Regions from separate parts of the Micromonospora sp. LOL_025 genome, predicted to be linked through region 2. Evidence: riboswitches for the same ligand, from Rfam matches in the RefSeq annotation. Region 2 holds a riboswitch; the other holds the start of a gene.
What was found. Region 2 has a riboswitch for cobalamin ahead of ACFHW0_RS26765 (ABC transporter substrate-binding protein). Riboswitches for the same ligand answer to the same signal wherever they lie in the genome.
Positions count from the first base shown of each region.

Region 1: another riboswitch for cobalamin. It lies ahead of ACFHW0_RS09115 (hypothetical protein); the one in region 2 lies ahead of ACFHW0_RS26765 (ABC transporter substrate-binding protein).

Region 1 is NZ_JBHMIR010000005.1:91,628-97,530, reverse strand. Features, by position in the region: gene cobN (cobaltochelatase subunit CobN) at 1-3,615, opposite strand, end outside; gene ACFHW0_RS09115 (hypothetical protein) at 3,753-3,983, opposite strand; cobalamin riboswitch at 4,030-4,159, opposite strand; gene ACFHW0_RS09110 (response regulator) at 4,494-5,150, opposite strand; gene ACFHW0_RS09105 (sensor histidine kinase) at 5,143-5,903, opposite strand, start outside.
Region 2 is NZ_JBHMIR010000031.1:26,792-32,694, reverse strand. Features, by position in the region: gene ACFHW0_RS26780 (cytochrome c oxidase assembly protein) at 1-1,328, shown strand, start outside; gene ACFHW0_RS26775 (ABC transporter ATP-binding protein) at 1,429-2,196, opposite strand; gene ACFHW0_RS26770 (FecCD family ABC transporter permease) at 2,196-3,197, opposite strand; gene ACFHW0_RS26765 (ABC transporter substrate-binding protein) at 3,329-4,342, opposite strand; cobalamin riboswitch at 4,371-4,552, opposite strand; gene ACFHW0_RS26760 (ABC transporter ATP-binding protein) at 4,631-5,365, opposite strand; gene ACFHW0_RS26755 (ABC transporter ATP-binding protein) at 5,362-5,903, opposite strand, start outside.

The DNA.
Region 1 (5,903 bases), on a different contig from region 2:
GTCCAGGGTGGCCGGCTCGGGCTCGGCCCACAGGCCCCGGTCGGCCGCCTCCAGCAGCCGCTCGGTGATGCCGCGCAGCGCCCACGGGTTCGACTGCTCCAGGAACTCCCGGGTCGTGTCGTCGAAGACGTACGCGGCGCTCAGGTGCTCGTACATCCAGTCGTCGACGACGCCGGCGGTGGCGTCGTAGCCGAACAGGTAGTCCACGGTGGCGGCCAGCTCGAAGGCGCCCTTGTAGCCGTGCCGGCGCATCGCGGCGATCCACTTCGGGTTGACCACCCGGGCCCGGAACACCCGCCGGGTCTCCTCGCCGAGGGTGCGGGTGCGCACGTCGTGCGGCATCGCCGAGTCCCCCACGTACGCGGCCGGGGCGGCGCCGGTGAGGTGGCGGACCATCGCCACCATCCCGCCGTGGTACTGGAAGTAGTCGTCGGAGTCGACGATGTCGTGCTCGCGGGTGTCCTGGTTCTTCACCGCCACGGCGATCCGGGCGAAGGAGCGTTCCATGTCGGCGCGCGCCTCCCGCCCGTCCAGCCCCCGGCCGTAGGCGTAGCCGCCCCAGACGGCGTACACCTCGGCGAGGTCGGCGTCGCTGCGCCAGTTGCGGGCGTCGATCAGCGGCAGCAGCCCGGCCCCGTACGCCCCGGGCTTGGAGCCGAATACGCGGGCGGTCGCCCGCCGCTCGTCGCCGTGTTCGGCGAGGTCGGCGGTGACGTGCGCGCGCAGGAAGTTCTGCTCGGCGGGCTCGTCGAGGGCGGCCACCAGGCGCACCGCGTCGTCGATGAGCGCGACCACGTGCGGGAAGGCGTCGCGGAAGAAGCCGGAGATGCGCACGGTGACGTCGACCCGGGGGCGGCCCAGCTCCGCCGTCGGCAGCACCTCGACGCCGGTGACCCGGCGGGACCGGTCGTCCCACGTCGGGCGGCAGCCGAGCAGGGCGAGGATCTCGGCGATGTCGTCGCCCTGGGTACGCATGGCGCTGGTGCCCCAGACCGTGAGCCCGACCGAGCGGGGGTACTCCCCGGTGTCGGCGAGGTGCCGGGCGAGCAGCGAGTCGGCCAGGGCCACGCCGACGTCCCAGGCGTTGCGGCTCGGGATGGCCTTCGGGTCGACGGAGTAGAAGTTCCGGCCGGTGGGGAGCACGTTGACCAGGCCCCGGGTGGGCGAGCCGGACGGGCCGGGCGGCACGAACCGCCCGTCGAGCGCGCCCACCACCCGGTCGATCTCGTCGGTCGTACGGTCCAGGCGCGGCACCAGCTCGGTGGCGGCGAAGCGGAGCACCGCGGCGGCGTCCGGTACGGCCCGCCCGGCCACCTCCCCGACCACCGCGTCGACGGTGTCGGCGTCCCAGCCGAGGGTCTCCATGCCGACGACCAGCCGGCGGGCCAGGGCCTCGATCAGGTCGACCGCGTCGGCGGCGGTCACGCCCGGCCCCTCCACGGTCTCGGTCAGCGCCTCGGGCACGGTGAGCCGCTCCCCGGGGGCGGCGAGCAGCGCCTGTTCGTCCAGCCCGTACGCGCCGGCCAGCGCCTGCCGCAGGCCGGGCAGCGCGCGGGCGCCGCCCCAGACCTGCGGGGCGCGCAGCACGGCGAGCACGAGGTTGACCCGGGCCTCGCCGGTGGGCGCGGCGGCGAGGATGTGCAGGCCGTCGCGGATCTGCACGTCCTTGACCTCGCACAGGTAGCCGTCGAGGTGCAGCACGAAGTCGTCGAAGTCGTCGGCGTCGGGCATCCGCTCGGCGTGCAGGTCGTGGTGCAGCTCGGCGGCGCGTACCAGCTCCCAGATCTGGGCCCGCAGGGTCGGCACCTTGGCCGGATCGAGGGCCTGCACGGTGGCGTACTCGTCGAGCAGCTGCTCCAGCTTCGCCAGGTCCCCGTACGTCTCGGCGCGGGCCATGGGCGGCACGAGGTGGTCCACGACGACGGCGTGCGCGCGCCGCTTGGCCTGCGTGCCCTCGCCGGGGTCGTTGACGATGAACGGGTAGACCAGCGGCAGGTCGCCGAGGACGGCGTCCGGGGCACAGTCGGCGGCCAGCCCGAGGCCCTTGCCGGGCAGCCACTCCAGGGTGCCGTGCTTGCCCAGGTGCACCACGGCGTCGGCGCCGAACCCGCCGTCGGCGACGGGCGCGGCCAGCCAGCGGTACGCGGCCAGGTAGTGGTGGCTGGGCGGCAGGTCCGGGTCGTGGTAGATGGCGATCGGGTTCTCCCCGAAGCCGCGCGGCGGCTGGATCAGCAGCACCACGTTGCCGAAGCGCAGCCCGGCGAGCACGATGTCGCCGCCGTCGGTGTAGAGCCCGCCGGGCGGCTCGCCCCAGTGGGCGAGCATCCGTTCCCGCAGCTCCGCCGGCACCTGCGCGAACCACCGCCGGTACGTCTCCCCCGGCACCCGCGCCTCGGCGGCGCCGAGCTGTTCCGGGGTGAGCCACTCGACGTCGTGACCGCCGGCGGCGATGAGGGCGTGGATGAGCGCGTCGCCGTCGTCGGGCACCGGGGCGTCGCCGAGGTGGTAGCCGGCGTCGGCCAGGGCGGCGAGCAGCCGCACCGCCGAGGCGGGGGTGTCCAGGCCGACGGCGTTGCCGACCCGGGAGTGCTTCGTCGGGTACGAGCTGAGCACGACCGCGAGCCGCTTGTCGGCCTGGAGTACGTGCCGCAGGCGGGCGTGCCGCACGGCGATGCCGGCCACCCGGGCGGCCCGCTCCGGGTCGGCGGCGTAGGTGGAGAGCCCGTCGGCGTCGATCTTCTTGAACGAGAACGGCACGGTGACGATCCGGCCGTCGAACTCGGGGATCGCCACCTGCATCGCGGCGTCCAGCGGGGACAGCCCGGCGTCGCTGGCGGCCCACTGCTCGCGCGTGCTGGTCAGGCAGAGCGCCTGGATCACCGGCACGTCCAGGGCGGCGAGCGCGCCCACGTCCCAGGCGTCCTCGTTGCCTCCGCCGGAGGCGTCGGCGGCGACCGTGCCGCCGGCGGCGAGCACGGTGACCAGCAGGGCGTCGCAGCGGGCGAAGAGCCCGAGCGGCCCCGCGCCGGCGGTGAGTCCGCGCAGCGAGCCGCAGTAGATGGGCAGCGGGTCGCCGCCGGCCGCGTCGACCGCGTCGGCGAGGACGTCGACGAACCCGGTGTTCCCGGCGAGGGCGTGCGCCCGGTAGAAGACGATCCCGACCGTCGGCCGGTCCGGCCGCGCGGGCCGCTCGCCGTGGATGCCGTACGTCGGGGTGGGCGCGGGCGGGGCGAAGCCCTCGCCGGTGAGCAGCACCGTGTCGGAGAGGAACCGGGCGAGCTGGGCGAGGTTCTCCGGCCCGCCCTCGACCAGGTAGGCCAGCGCCTGGGTGGCCACCCCGGAGGCCACGGTGGAGGCCGCCATCAGCTCCGCGTCCGGCACGTTCTCGCCGCCGAGCACGACCGTCGGCACGCCGGAGGCCAGCACCGCGGCCAGCCCGTCCGGCCACGCCTGCCGGCCGCCGAGCAGGCGTACGACGGCGAGGTCGACGCCGTCGAGCAGCGCGGGCACGGCGTCGGCGGCGACCCGGGCGGGGTTGGCGAGCCGGTAGTCGGCGTCGCTGGCGCGGGCGGCGAGCAGGTCGGTGTCGGCGGTGGAGAGCAGCAGGATGCGCACGGACAGCTCCGGAGAGTGACACCCGGGTCGACGCGGGACGACCGGGCGATGCGGGGATGGGCGCGGTTCAGCGGGTACGACGAGCCGGCGGCCGGCTCACCGGCGGGCCGGCGGGGTCGGGCGGCGCGGTGCGGACGTCAGCGGTACGCGGCGAGGGCACGCCCGGGCGCGGCGACCCGGCCGGTCACGGCGCGGGCGCCACCGGGCGCCGGGCGACCGGTGGCGGGCGCGGTGCGGGCCGGCGGGTGCGCGGCGGCCCGGCGGCTGGGCAGCGGCACGGAAGCGCAGTCGCCCGCGGGAGAACTGCCGCCGGCACGGCCGGGCACGATGCGACGATGATCGTCGATGGGGGAGACGCGGTGCGTCATCGGGTCCTCCTCGGGTGTCCACGCCCTGGGGTCACTCCGACGGCCGAAGTATCCTGGCTCCCGGATCGACGCTCTCCCCCGGCCTTCCAACCGCGCACGCACGGCCGTGACTCACGAGGGGGGATCACTCCCCGGTGACAGTGGCGGGACCGCGCCGGAATCGCACCGGCTTCCTTCACTGCCGTCAGGCCGCGAATGCTGCCACACCCCGGGGCCGCCGGTCAACGCCACCCCATCCCGGCCCACGGCACCTCGAATTGATCGACAATCAGCGATCGGTCTGCTCATTCGGGAGCGCCTTTCGCATTGTCGTCTGCCGATGTGACGTCCGGGCCGACGGATGCGGGAACGATGGCCCCGGAACGCGTTCGGGCCGAACGTCCCGGGACCCGCGCGCATCCCGGCGCCCGGGTGCGGTTCCGCTTGCCCAGCAGGCAGGCTGCGGCGGGCGGGAGCCGTCCTCGCCCGCCCGGCGTGGTGACGGGGACCTCGACCACGGTCGACGTCGGCTCACCGGTCGGCGAGCCCCGATTCGTAGCCCGCGATCACCAGTTGCGCCCGGTCGCGGGCGGCCAGCTTCGTCAGCAACCGGCCGATGTGCGTCTTCACGGTGCCCCGGCTGAGGTGCAGGTGCCGCTCGATCTCGGCGTTGGACATCCCACGGGTGATCAACGTCAACACCTCCCGTTCCCGCCGGGTCACCCCGTCGAGCCGTCCGGACACCCGCCGGGCGGCCGGCAGGCGGGTGAACTCGGCGATGAGCCGCCGGGTGACGCTCGGGGCCAACAGCGCCTCGCCGGCGGCGACCACCCGGATCGCGTCGAGCAGCCGTACGGGTGGCGTGTCCTTGAGCAGGAAGCCGCTCGCCCCGGCGCGCAACGCCCGGTACACGTACTCGTCGAGGTCGAACGTGGTGAGGATGAGCACCCGCGGCGCGTCCCGGAGCGCGGTGACCTGCCCGGTGGCGGCGATGCCGTCCAGTTCGGGCATCCGGATGTCCATCAGGACCACGTCGGGCGCGTGCGCCCGGGCGAGTTCCACGGCGGCGCGCCCGGTGCCGGCCTCCGCCACCACGGTCATCCCGGGGGTGGCGTCGAGCAGCAGGCGGAGGGCCCCGCGCAGCAGCGCCTCGTCGTCGGCCAGGAGCACGCGTACCGGCTCACCCATCGTCGGACACCTCCACGGTGAACGGCAGCCGGGCACGGACGGCGAACCCGCCGCCGGGCGCGGGGCCGGCCTCCAGGCTGCCGCCGTGCATCGCCGCCCGTTCGCGCATCCCCCGCAGTCCGTGGCCGGGCGGCCCCACGGCACGCCCCGCCGTCCGGTCGTCGACGACGGCGACGGTCAGCGCCCCGGGCCCGATCGCGACGGTGATCCGGCAGCGGGTCGGGCGGGCGTGGCGCAGCACGTTGGTGAGCGCCTCCTGCACGATCCGGTACGCCGAGGCCTGCACGGCCGCCGGCACCCGTGGCAGGTCGGGCGCCACCTCCAGGTCGACGGCGACGCCGGCGACGCGGACGTCCGCCACCAGCCGGTCGAGTTCGGCGAAGCTCGGCGCGGTGTCGACCGGATCGCGCAGCGCGCCGAGCACGCCCCGGACGTCGTCGAGGGCCGCCCGGCTGACCCGCTCGATCGCGGCCAGGGCGGCCCGGCCCTGGCCGGGATGGCTGTCGGCGAGGTGGTTGGCGACCGCCGCCCGCATCGCGATCACACTCAGGTTGTGCCCGACCACGTCGTGGATGTCCCGGGCGATGCGCAGCCGTTCCTCGGCCACCGCCCGGTCGGCACGCAGCTCGGCGAGCTGGGCGGCGTGCTGCCGGCGGGCGCGTACCGCCCGGCCGAGCGCCCACGCGCCGGCGAGCACGGTCGCGGCGTAGAGCAGGACCGGCACCGGCGTGGCCGCGAACGACTCCTCCCCCG
Region 2 (5,903 bases):
CCGACCGGTACGGCCGCCTCGCCCTGGGCTGCTTCGTGGCCGTCGCGGTGAGCGGAACGGCCAACGCCGCCGTACGCCTCGGCGACGTGGCCCAGCTCTGGCAGTCCCGGTACGGCTGGCTGGTCCTCGGCAAGCTTGTCGCCCTGGCGGTCCTGGGCACCCTGGGCGCCGCGCACCGGTCGCGGACCCTGCCGGCCCTACGCGCGGGCCGGCGCGGCGCGTTCGCCCGGCTGGCCGCCGGCGAGGTGGTCGTGTTCGCCGCCACCGTCGGGCTGGCCGTGGCGCTGTCCCGCAGCCCCACCCCGGTGGCGCAGGACCCCCTCGACGCCGATCCCATCACCGAGCTGCTCGGCTTCCCGATGCCCGCCGCCCCGACCCCGGAACGCCTGGTGGGCCAGCCGCTGCCGGACATGTTCTTCCTGACCCTCACCGTCCTCGGCATCGGCGGTTACCTGGCCGGGGTGTGGCGGCTGCACCGGGCCGGGCACCGCTGGTCGCTGGCCCGGACCGCGAGCTGGTCGGCCGGTCTGCTGCTGCTGGCCGCCGTCACCAACCTGGGCGTGGCCCGCTACGCGTACGTGCTGTTCAGCGCCCACATGGTGCAGCACATGGTGCTGTCGATGCTGGTGCCGATCCTGCTCGTCGGCGGCGCCCCGGTCACCCTCGCGCTGCGCGCCCTGCGTCGCCCCACCGACCCGCAGGTCCGTGGGGCCCGGGAGTGGCTGCTGCTGGCGCTGCACAGCCGGCCCGCGAGGCTGCTCACCCACCCCCTGGTCGCCCTGGGTATCTACGTCGGCAGCCTCTTCGGTCTCTACCTCAGCGACCTGCTCGGCACGCTGATGCGCTCCCACCTCGGGCACCTGGCCATGCTCACCCACTTCGTGGTCGCCGGGTACCTGCTGTTCTGGGTGCTCATCGGGGTCGACCCGGGCCGGCCGAGGCTCGCCCACCCCCTCCTGGTGATCATCCACCTCGCGTCGATGATGGCGCACGGTTTCTTCGGCCTCGTGCTGATGCAGACCACCAGCCTCATCGCCCCGGACTGGTACGTCGCCGTCCATCCGGAGTGGGCGTCGTCGCTGATGGAGGACCAGCGGCTGGGCGCGGGCATCGCCTGGGCGTTCGGGGAGATCCCCGCCGCGGTCGTCCTGGTCGTGCTGGTCCGCCAGTGGATTCGCGCCGACCGGCGCGAACAGGCCCGCCTCGACCGCGCCGCCGCCCGCGCCGAGGCCACCGGCGAGCCGGACGACCTGGCCCGCTACAACTCCTTCCTGGCCGCCGCCGGCCGCACCGATCCCGGCGGCCCCGGCGACGACCGCCCGCGCTGAGGCCGCCGCCGCTGCGCGTCGTGGTCGACGGACGGGTGCTTGCGGGTGCTGCCACAGCAGCAGTCGCGGCACACGGTGACGAGGCAGCCCATTGCGACGGTCATGGCGCGGGCGGGTGGTAGGTGATGGCGGGCCGTCCGGTGCCCGGGTGCGTCACCACGTCGGCCCGCACCCCGTAGACGTCGGCGAGCAGCCCGGGGGTGAGGACCTCGGCGGGCGTACCGGCGGCGACGACCCGCCCGGCGGCCAGGACGACCACCGCGTCGCAGAACATGGCGGCCAGGTTGAGGTCGTGCAGCGCGGCCAGGGTGGTGATCCCCGAGCGGCGGACCAGGTGCAGCAGGTGCAGCTGGTGGCCGATGTCGAGGTGGTTGGTGGGCTCGTCGAGCAACAGCAGCAGCGGTTGCTGGGCCAGCGCCCGGGCCAGCTGCACCCGCTGCCGCTCGCCGCCGGAGAGGGTGTGCCAGCGGCGCCCGGCGTACCCGTCCAGGTCCACCCGGGCCAGCGCGTCGGCCGCCGCGGCGCGGTCGGCGCCGCTGTCGGACCAGCGGGAGCCGCGGTGGGGCGTACGGCCGAGCAGCACCACCTCGCCGACGGTGAGGTCCAGGTCCGTGTCGGCGTGCTGGGCGAGCAGCGCCGTCCGGCGGGCCAGGGTGACCCGGGGCAGGGCGGCGACGTCGTCGCCGCCGACCGTGACCAGCCCGGCGTCCGGCGCGGCGAGCCGGGCGACGATCCGCAGCAGGGTGGTCTTGCCGCAGCCGTTGGGGCCGAGCAGCCCGACGAGGCTGCCCGCCGGCACCGCGCAGGTGACGTCGTCGAGGATCCGCCGGGCCGCGACGGACCAGGACACGCCGGTGACGGTGAGCATCAGCCACGCACCTTCCGGCGGTGCAGCAGCACCACGAAGGCGGGCACCCCGAGCAGGGCCGTCAGCACGCCGACCGGCAGCTCCCGGGGCGCGAAGAGGGTCCGCGCGGCGGTGTCCACCCAGACCAGGAAGATCGCCCCGGCGAGCACGACGACGGGCAGCAGACGCCGGTGGTCCGCCCCGGTGAGGAACCGGGCGGCGTGCGGCAGGATCAGCCCGACGAAGCCCACCGCGCCGCTGACGGCGACCAGCGCCGCGGTGAGCAGCGCGGTGGCGACCAGCAGCAGCCACCGGACCCGGGTGACGGGGATGCCGAGGGTCGCCGCGGCGTCCTCGCCGAAGGCGAACGCGTTGAGCGTGCGGGCGTACGCCGCCACCAGGGCGAGCACGACCGCCAGGACCGGCGCGGCCCAGGCCAGGGCGGCCCAGTCGACGCGGGCCAGCGAGCCCGAGAGCCAGAACGTGATGCTCTGGGTGGCGTGCGGGTCGGCGACCCAGATGATGACGAACGAGGTCGCCGCCCCGCAGAGCTGCGCGACGGCCACCCCGGCCAGCACCACCCTGGTGGGGGCCAGCGCGGCCCGCCGGCCGGCCACCGCGGCCACGACCGCGAACGCGGCCAGCGCCCCGGCGAAGGCACCCCCGGTGAGCGCGGCGACCCCGCCACCGAAGCCCAGGACGAGGACCGCGACCGCGCCGAGCGACGCCCCCGAGGAGACCCCGAGCAGGTACGGGTCGGCCAGCGGGTTGCGCGTGACGGTCTGCATCACCGCGCCGACGGCCGCCAGCCCGCCTCCCACGGCGGCGGCCCCGAGCACCCGGGGCAGGCGCAGCCGCCAGACGATGTGCTCGCGCAGCAGCGGCACCTCGGCGTGCGGGAGTCCCAGCCGGTCGGCCACGACCGACCAGACCGTCGACACGGGAATGTCGGCCGGCCCGACGGTGACGGCCACCCCGATCGACACGACCAGCCCGGCCAGCAGGGCGACCAGCAGCACCACCAGGCCGACCGGGCTGGGCGCACGGACTCCGGCGGGGGCGGCGCGGTCGGCGGACCCGGGGCCGGTGCGGCGGGTCCGGTCGGGGGCGGTGCGGCGAGCTGGTCCGGGGCCGGCGCGGCGGGCCACGGCGGTCAGCGGTCCGCCCCGGCGGGGAGCTGCGCCACACCCGCGGCGAGCGCCTCGACGCCGAGCACGACGCGCACCCCGGCGGAGGTCGAGGAGAACGGGATGACGACGAACCGTTGCCGGGCCACCGCCGGCAGCTCCTTCAGGCCGGGGTGGCGGGTCAGGAAGGCCCGCTTCGCGGCGGCCGCGTCCCAGCCCGCGTCGATCAGCACGATCACGTCGGGGTCGCGGTCCACGACCGCCTCCCAGCTGGTGTCGGCCCAGCCGCCGGTGAGGTCGCCGAACACGTTGCCCACCCCGACCGCCGACATGATCGTGTTGGGGCTGCCGCAGCAGGCGCCCACGCTCGGGGCGTCGGTGCCGGCGTCCCACCAGAGCACGGACACGTCCCGCGCGCCGCCGATCCGGGCGGCGGCCGTAGCGATCCGTGCCCGCTGGTCGGCGATGAGCTTCTCGGCCCGGTCCGGCACGCCGAAGACGGCCGCCACGTCCCGGATCTCGGCGAACACGTCCTCGACGGTCAGCTTCGCCGGCCGGTGCTGCTTCGGGCACCCGGCCGGCGAGAGGTACGTGCCGATGCCGAGCCCCGCGAGCGCGGCGCGGTCGCCGACGCCCTCGTCGCCGAAGGCGCTGTGGAACGAGGCGTAGACGAAGTCCGGCGCGGCCTCCAGCAGCTTCTCCTTCGCCGGATACTTGTCCGACAGCACCGGCACGGCGGCGTACGCGGCGGCGTGCTCCGGCAGGATCGCGTCGTCCAGGTACGCCGTGCCGGCCATGCGGTCGGCGAGGCCGAGCGCCAGCATGATCTCCGTGGCGGGCTGGTTCAGGGTCACCGCGCGCTCGGGCGGGGCGGCGACGGTGACCGGCGTACCGCAGTTGGTCAGCGCGACCGGGGCGGCGGCCGGCGGGGGCGTCGTGGCCGGGTCGTCCGTGGCACAGCCGGCCAACAGGACGATGAGGACGGACAGGGGCGCGGCAACGCGCCGGGACAGGGTGGACCGCACTGCGCGCACGCGCATCGGGACCGCCTTCCAACACCTCGTGGACGGGTCATCGCAGTGCCGTGGCCGGTCTCCTGGCTGACGGGAGGTGCGTCCGTGGCCGGCCTTCCCAGGCGGGTTACGCCCAGTGACCTCGTACGACGAGGGCCGCGAACTTCCCGATCACAGTGGCGAGGGCCGCACCGGTCTTGCACCGGCTTCCCGAGCACCACGGCAGCGTCACCCTAGCCGCCGGCCGGCCCGGAAGTCACGGTGACGAACACCATCAGGGACGGTCCGCCGGGGGCAGGCGGGAGGGCCGGCCGGTCAGGGCTGCGCGGCGGTCGGCAGGTCGACCACCCGGGTGGCCCAGCGGGCCATCAGCGCCGGGTCGTGGGTGATGAGCAGGACCCCGGCGGCGTGCTGCCGCTGGTAGTCGGTGATGACGGCCGCGAGGTGCGCCTGGGTGGAGGCGTCGAGCATGGCGGTGGCCTCGTCGCAGAGCAGGTAGTCCGGCCGGTGCACGAGCGCGCGGGCGAGGCAGGCGCGTTGCAACTGCCCGTCGCTGACCGCGTGCGGGCGGCGGGCGAGCAGGTCGGGCGTGAGGCCGACGAGGTCGGCCAGCTCCGCCGCCCGGGCCCGCGCCTGCTCCTCGGGCGTGCCGGTGGCGCGCAGCGGTTCGGCGATGATGTCGGCGAGGCCCAGCCGGGGGTCGGTGGCGGCGCGGGGGCTCTGGAACAGGATCGCGACGCGGGTACGGACGGCGGCGGGCACCCGGTGCCGGGCGCCCGCCACCCGGTGGCCGTCGAGGGTGACGTGGCCGGCCTCGGGGGCGTGCAGCAGGGCCAGCACCCGGGCGAGGGTGGACTTGCCGCTGCCCGAGGGCCCGCGCAGGCCGACCGTCTCGCCGGGCGCGACGCGCAGGTCGACGCCGTCGAGGACGCGCCGGCCGCCGTAGGAGACCGCGACCTCGTGGGCCGCGAGGGCGGTGCTGGTCATGCCGGCGCTCCCGGCGGTGCTGGTCATGCCGGCGGTGCTGGTCATGCCGGCGGTGCTGGTCATGCCGGCGCTCCGAGGGTCAGCGGGTGGTGACAGGCGACCCGGCCCGGCGCGCCCGCGCAGGGCGCGGGCGGGGTGCGGCAGACGTCGGTGGCGCGGTCGCAGCGCGGGGCGAAGGCGCAGCCGGGAGGCAGGTCGGTGAGCATCGGCGGATGGCCGGGGACCGGCCGGAAGGCCCGCTCGGGCAGGGCGTCGAGCAGACCCGCGGTGTACGGGTGGGCGGGCGCCGCGAACAACTCGGCCGTCGGCCGCCGTTCCACGATGCGGCTGGCGTACATGACGGCGACCGTGTCCGCGACCCGGCGGGCGGCGGCCAGGTCGTGGGTGATGAGCAGGACGGCGCCGCCGGCGTCGCAGCGGCGGCGCAGCAGGTCGAGGGTGTGGTCGACCAGGGGCCGGTCGAGGCCCGTGGTGGGCTCGTCGGCGAGCAGCAGCGGCGGGTCGGGAGCGAGGGCGAGGGCGGTGGCCAGGCGCTGGGCCATGCCGCCGGAGAGCTCGTGCGGGTAGCGGTCGAGGTCGGCCGGGTCGAGACCGACGTCCG